DNA from 2 places in the Streptomyces sp. NPDC059906 genome. Region 2 is predicted to be linked to the other one. Evidence: riboswitches for the same ligand, from Rfam matches in the RefSeq annotation. Region 2 holds a riboswitch; the other holds the start of a gene.

Region 1 (3,397 bases), on a different contig from region 2:
CTGTGGGCCACGCACTTCCACCTGTCGATCAACGCGATCACCTGGTTCGTCCGCATCGCGTTCTTCGTCGGACCGGTCGTCGCCTTCATCGCCACCAAGCGGATCTGCCTGGGCCTCCAGCGCCGGGACAAGGACAAGGTGCTGCACGGTCGCGAGTCCGGCATCATCAAGCGCCTGCCGCACGGTGAGTTCATCGAGGTGCACGAGCCGCTCAGCCAGGAGCAGCTGCACACGCTCACGGCGCACGAGCAGTACGCGCCGGCCGAGATCGGCCCGACGGTCGACGAGAACGGCGTCGAGCGCAAGGTGAGCGGCACGCAGAAGCTCCGTGCCAAGCTCAGCGAGTCGTACTACGGCGAGGAGTCGCAGATTCCGAAGCCGACCGTCGAGGAGTACAAGGAGATCACGAGCGGCCACGGCCACCACTGACCCTCCGGCGTCGCCACACCACGGTCGAAGGGCCCCGTTCCGTTCTGCGGACGGGGCCCTTCGCCGTGTCCGGGGCTGGATAGGGTGGGAGCACGATTCCCGTCGACGATCCCCGTCGACGACACACACGATTCAGGAGCGGCTATGAGCGCTGTGACCCCCGCTGGAGGCGACACCGCGGCGGACCGCTCCTGGCCCGCCCTGCTGAACGGACTGCTGGACGGCCGCGACCTGAGCGCGGACGACACCGCCTGGGCGCTGGACGTGATCATGCGCGGCGAGGCGACCGACGTGCAGATCGCCGGGTTCGCGGTGGGCCTGCGGTTCAAGGGGGAGACGGTCGAGGAGATCTCCGGGCTGGTCCGCACCATGTACGAACACGCCAACGTGATCGAGGTGCCGGGGAAGACCGTCGACATCGTCGGCACCGGCGGCGACGGCGCCAAGACGGTCAACATCTCCACCATGTCGGCGATCGTCCTGGCCGGCACGGGGGCGAAGGTCGTCAAGCACGGCAACCGGGCCGCCTCCTCGGCGTCCGGGGCCTCCGACGTCCTGGAGAAGCTCGGGGTCAACCTGGAGCTGACGCCGCAGCGGGTGGCGGAGGTCGCCGAGGAAGCCGGTATCACCTTCTGCTTCGCCGTGAAGTTCCACCCGGCGCTGCGCCACGTGGCGACGGCCCGCGGCCAGCTCGGCATCCGTACGGTGTTCAACTTCCTGGGTCCGCTGACCAACCCCGCCCGGGTGAAGGCCCAGGCGGTCGGGGTCGCCCACGCCCGGATGGCGCCGATCGTCGCCGGTGTCTTCGCCGAGCGCGGCCACTCGTCCCTGGTCTTCCGCGGCGACGACGGACTCGACGAGCTGACCACCACCTCCACCTCCCGGGTCTGGGTGGTGCGCGAGGGCCGGGTGACCGAGGAGACCTTCGACCCGCGGGACGTCGGCATCGAGCTGGTGGCGGTCGAGGCGCTGCGCGGGGCCGACGCCTCCTACAACGCCGACGTCGCCCGCCGCCTGCTGGCCGGCGAGAAGGGCCCGGTGCGGGACGCGGTCCTGCTGAACTCGGCGGCGGCCCTGGAGGCCCTGGAGCCCGGCGAGGGGGCCCTGGCCGGGCGGCTGCGGGCCGGGATGGACCGGGCGGCCGAGGCGATCGACTCCGGTGCGGCCCGGCGGGTGCTGGAGCGCTGGGTGGCCGTCAGCAACGCCTGAACGGCGATACGGCGATACGGCGATACATGTGACGTGCGTCCCGCGATCCGGACCCGGGTTGCGGGACGCCGATCATTTCCCATAGGTTTTCCGACAGGTCATGAGTGACAGTCATGAGGCCCCGGCCGACTGTCCGGCAACCCTCCGTCCGTGGCGGGGTGCCCCGGGTGAAGACCAGGTCGTGGACAGCAAGGTCCACGGCAAGCGCGGACCCCTCGCGGAACCAGGGGTCCTGGGTCGTCCGAGGGAGTCTCCCGTGAACCAGCGAATGCGATAGGGCCGCAGAGCCCCGCCTCCGCACCCCCCTTTCCTCTCTTTCACAGCGCCGCGCCGTGCGCTGGTCCTCACGGGAGTCCGCCATGTCCGTACCCACCGCTGTCGCCACCCCGCTGCCCGTCCTCGGCCGGGACGTCACCGTTCCGCTCGTCACCGGCGGTCAGGTCACCTACGCCGCGCTCGACTACGCCGCCAGCGCGCCCGCGCTCCAGCGGGTCTGGGACGACGTGGCCGCCTACGCCCCGTACTACGGCAGCGTCCACCGGGGCGCCGGGTACCTCTCGCAGCTGTCGACCGACCTGTTCGAGAACGCCCGCGGGACCGTCGCCGGGTTCCTCGGCTGCCGGGACGACGACCAGGTGGTCTTCACCCGGTCCACCACCGACTCCCTGAACCTGCTCGCCGCCGCGCTGCCCGCCCACTGCCGGGTCTTCGTCTTCGAGACCGAGCACCACGCCTCGCTGCTGCCCTGGCGCGACGCCGACGTCACCTACCTGGACGCCCCGCGCACTCCCGCCGAGGCCGTCGAGACCCTGGAGCGCGCTCTCGCCGCCCGCGAGCCGTACGGGCCCGCCCTGGTCTGCGTCACCGGCGCCTCCAACGTCACCGGCGAGCTGTGGCCGGTGCGGGAACTGGCCGCCGCCGCGCACGCCCACGGCGCCCGGATCGTCCTGGACGCCGCCCAGCTCGCCCCGCACCACCCGGTGAGCGTGCGCGACCTGGACGTGGACTGGGTCGCCTTCTCCGGGCACAAGCTGTACGCGCCCTTCGGCTCCGGCGTGCTGGCCGGCCGCGCCGACTGGCTGCGCGAGGCGGAGCCGTACCTGGCCGGCGGCGGCGCCAGCCGCAGCGTCTCCCGGCGCGCGGACGGCGGCGTGGACGTGCGGTGGCACGACAGCGCCGCCCGGCACGAGGCTGGGTCGCCCAACGTCATCGGCGCCTACGCGATCGCCTCCGCCTGCAAGGCGCTCACCGAGGCCGGGTTCGACTCGCTGGTCGCCCGCGAGGAGTACCTGATCCAAAAGGTGCGCGAGGGCCTCGCCGGGGTGCCCGAGGTGCGTGTCCTCTCCCTCTTCGGCGACGAGGCGCCGCGCGTCGGGGTGCTCTCCTTCGTCGTCGAGGGCTGGAACAGCTCGCACTTCGCCGCCGCGCTCTCCGCCGAGTACGGCATCGGCGTGCGCGACGGCCTGTTCTGCGCCCACCCGCTGGTGCGCACCCTGCTCGGCAGTGACCCGCAGACGCAGGGCGAGTGCGGCGCGCCCGAGGCGGCGCCCGGCGAGAAGTCCCTCAACGCCATCCGCGTCAGCTTCGGCGCGGGCACCCCGGACGAGCACGTGGAGCGGTTCGTGAGCGCCGTCCGGCAGCTGGTGAGCGACGGCGCCCGCTGGAACTACCGCACCGAGGACGGCCGCTGCGTGCCCGACCCGACGTCCGGCGACCCGGCGTCCGGCGACACGGCGCCGGTGACCGGCGCCGCCGCCTG
Region 2 (3,397 bases):
AGGACGACGGTGGTGAGCGACGGGTCGAGCACCCCGTTCTCGATCAGCTTCTTCGTGACGCCGACCGTCACGCCGCCCGCCGTCTCCGCGAAGATGCCCTCCGTGCGGGCGAGCAGCTTGATCGCGTCCACGACCTGCTCGTCGGTCACGTCCTCCACGGCGCCGCCGGTGCGGCGGGCGATGTCCAGGACGTAGGGGCCGTCGGCCGGGTTGCCGATGGCCAGCGACTTGGCGATGGTGTTCGGCTTCTGCGGGCGGACCACGTCGTGCCCGGCCTTGTACGCCGCGGAGACCGGCGAGCAGCCCTCGGCCTGCGCACCGAAGATCTTGTACGGCCTGTCCTCGACCAGACCCAGCTCGATCAGCTCCTTGAGCCCCTTGTCGATCTTCGTCAGCTGGGAGCCGGATGCGATCGGCACGACGATCTGGTCGGGCAGCCGCCAGCCGAGCTGCTCGCAGATCTCGTAGGCGAGGGTCTTGGAACCCTCGGCGTAGTACGGCCGCAGGTTGACGTTGACGAAGCCCCAGCCCTCGCCGGCCGGGTCGCCGATCAGCTCGGAGCAGAAGCGGTTCACGTCGTCGTAGTTGCCCTGGATGCCGACCAGCTCGCCGCCGTAGACGGCGGCCATGACGACCTTGCCCTGCTCCAGGTCGTGCGGGATGAACACGCAGGAGCGGAAGCCGGCCCGGGCGGCGGCGGCGCCGACGGCACCGGCGAGGTTGCCGGTGGAGGAGCAGGACAGGGTGGTGAAGCCGAAGGCGCGGGCGGCCTCGATGGCCTGGGCGACGACGCGGTCCTTGAAGGAGTGCGTGGGGTTGCCGGAGTCGTCCTTGACGTACAGACCGCCGGTGACGCCCAGCTCGCGGGCGAGGTTGTCGGCCTGGACGAGCTTGGTCCAGCCGGGGTTGATGTTCGGCTTGGTCGCGACGTCGGCCGGGACGGGCAGCAGGGGGGCGTAGCGCCAGATGTTCGCGGGGCCCGCTTCGATCCGCCCCCGCAGTTCCTCGGTGTCGTAGGCCGAGAAGTCGTAGGCGATCTCGAGGGGGCCGAAACACTCTTCGCAGGCGAAGACCGGTCCGAGCGGAACCCGGTGGCCGCACTCCCGGCAGCTCAGCGCGGCGGCGGGGCCGAGGTCGACGGTGCCGTCGGTGGCGCCCGGGGTGTTCGTGGAGGTTTCGGCAGTCTGCACAGCCATGGAGGCGAGGCCCTTTCTCCTCATCTTCCTCACGACGCATCTCGCCGTGAGACGGATTTGGCACCTTCCCTAGCCGGGAGCCTCGCCACGTCCGTGTGACAAGAACCGACTGGAGGGTTGCCGGGGCTTCATCGGGCCGTATCCCTCTGCCCCTCTGGATGAGCGGTATGAAGTTGTTTCGCGGTGGTACACGCGGCGACCCCGGCATGCGGTGGTCCCACGCGTTGTTCAAGACTGTAACCGAAGGCCAGGACGGTTGAGATAGTCGTCCGTACCGCGAGATGGATCACAATGGATCACGAAGGAGACCACGGGACGTGCTGGAAGAAGTCGAGCGCTGGCTGAACGCACGCTCCTGGTCGGCCGCGGACCGGCCGGTCCAGCACCTTCTGTCCGCCAAGCACGCCACCGGGCAGTCGGTGAGCGTGGTGCTGCCCGCGCTGGACGAGGAGGCGACCGTCGGCGACATCGTCTCGGTGATCCGGCGGGAGCTGGTGCTCCGCCACCCGCTCGTCGACGAGATCGTGGTCGTGGACTCCGGGTCGAGCGACCGGACGGCCGAGGTGGCCGCGGCGGCCGGGGCGCGCGTCGTGCACCGCGACGCGATCCTGCCCCGCATCCCCGCCGTGCCCGGCAAGGGCGAGGTGCTGTGGCGTTCGCTGCTGGTCACCGGCGGGGACATCGTCTGCTTCGTCGACGCGGACCTGCGCGAGTTCTCCGCCGACTTCGTCTCCGGGATCGTGGGCCCGCTGCTCACCGATCCGGACGTGCACCTCGTCAAGGCCATGTACGACCGCCCGCTGGCCGGGGCGGCCGGGCAGGGCGGCCGGGTCACGGAGCTGATGGCCCGCCCGCTGCTCAACATGCACTGGCCGCGGCTGGCCGGCTTCGTCCAGCCGCTGGGCGGGGAGTACGCGGCCCGCCGCTCGCTGCTGGAACGGCTCCCGTTCCCGGTCGGCTACGGCGTCGAGCTGGGCATGCTGGTCGACGCCCTGCACCTGGTGGGCCTGGACGCGCTCGCGCAGGTCGACGTCGGGGTCCGCGTCCACCGCCACCAGGACGGGCGGGCGCTGGGCCGGATGGCCGCGGCGATCTACCGCACCGCCCAGCTCCGCCTGGCCCGCGGCCACCTGGTGCGCCCGGCCCTCACCCAGTTCGAGCGGGGCGTCGACGGCTTCGAGCCGCGCACCTACGCCGTGGACACCGAGGAACGGCCCCCGATGACGGAGATCGCGGAGTACGCGGCCCGGAAGGTGGCCTAGGAACCGGAAACGGCCCACCAGCTCAGCCGGAGACGCCGTCCGACCAGCGCCACCTGCCGCCGGAGTCCCGCTCGCAGGTCAGGTACTCGCCGCCGCGGCCGTGGGTGCTCAGGCCCCGGTGCTTCTTGGCGCAGAACTGGCCGTCGGCGTAGCAGTTGCCCGCGGGGCTCATCAGCTCGCAGGCGCCGGCGCCGCCGCCCCCGGTGCCGCCGCTGGTTCCGCCCGTGCCGCTGTCCCGGGTCTTCGACGGCTCGGGGGCCGGCTTGGGCGTGTGCAGCAGGCGCCCGGCGCAGTCGCGGCCGTCGCGGGGGACGGTGAAGGTCACGGTGCCGGAGCCGCCGCTCTGCTCGCAGACCTTCTCGTCGAGGCCCCAGGAGGAGGCCCGCTGCCCGGTGCCCTGGAGGAGCACGGTGTAGTCGACGTGCGCCCCCTTGGCGGCGAGGACGGCCGAGCCCATGGTCCGGCCGGTGAAGTCCGGCAGGGTGACGGCGGTCGGGGTGGGCGTGGGCGTCGGGGTTTCGGTACTGGGGGACGCCTCGGGGGTGGGGCTGCCGCTCGGCGTGGCGGTGACGGTGGCGGTCGGGGACGCCGTCGTGGCCGCCGCCGCCTTGGCGCTCGCGTCGCCGTCTCCGTCGCCGCAGCCCGCCAGGGCCAGCGCGGAGGCCGCGATCAGTGCCGCCGTGCCCGCGAGTCTGCTCGTGCGCCGGTGCCGTGTGCGTATGGGCATGGTGCGCCCACCCCCCCCCAGAAAGTTGAAATGTGCACCGCACATCCTCAACCTGTTCACACTTCCCGCACAAGTTCCGTGACCGAATCGCCGCCGGGGTGACACGGGGAAACGTTTGAGGTGCGAGGGGCCGGGCTAGGTTGAGGCGTATGGCTTCAAGCTTCGGTGCTGCTCAGGTGCTGGTCGCCTCCAACCGTGGGCCGGTCTCGTAC

Evidence for each region. Region 2 has a riboswitch for S-adenosylmethionine ahead of thrC (threonine synthase). Riboswitches for the same ligand answer to the same signal wherever they lie in the genome.
Region 1: another riboswitch for S-adenosylmethionine. It lies ahead of ACFV9J_RS07780 (aminotransferase class V-fold PLP-dependent enzyme); the one in region 2 lies ahead of thrC (threonine synthase).

Annotation. Positions count from the first base shown of each region.
Region 1 is NZ_JBHWKU010000004.1:13,771-17,167, forward strand. Features, by position in the region: gene ACFV9J_RS07770 (cytochrome bc complex cytochrome b subunit) at 1-429, shown strand, start outside; gene trpD (anthranilate phosphoribosyltransferase) at 574-1,638, shown strand; SAM riboswitch class IV at 1,735-1,851, shown strand; gene ACFV9J_RS07780 (aminotransferase class V-fold PLP-dependent enzyme) at 1,998-3,397, shown strand, end outside; gene ACFV9J_RS07785 (glycerate kinase) at 3,305-3,397, opposite strand, start outside.
Region 2 is NZ_JBHWKU010000007.1:207,496-210,892, reverse strand. Features, by position in the region: gene thrC (threonine synthase) at 1-1,196, opposite strand, end outside; SAM riboswitch class I at 1,214-1,361, opposite strand; gene ACFV9J_RS14395 (glucosyl-3-phosphoglycerate synthase) at 1,514-2,458, shown strand; gene ACFV9J_RS14390 (hypothetical protein) at 2,481-3,185, opposite strand; gene ACFV9J_RS14385 (trehalose-6-phosphate synthase) at 3,335-3,397, shown strand, end outside.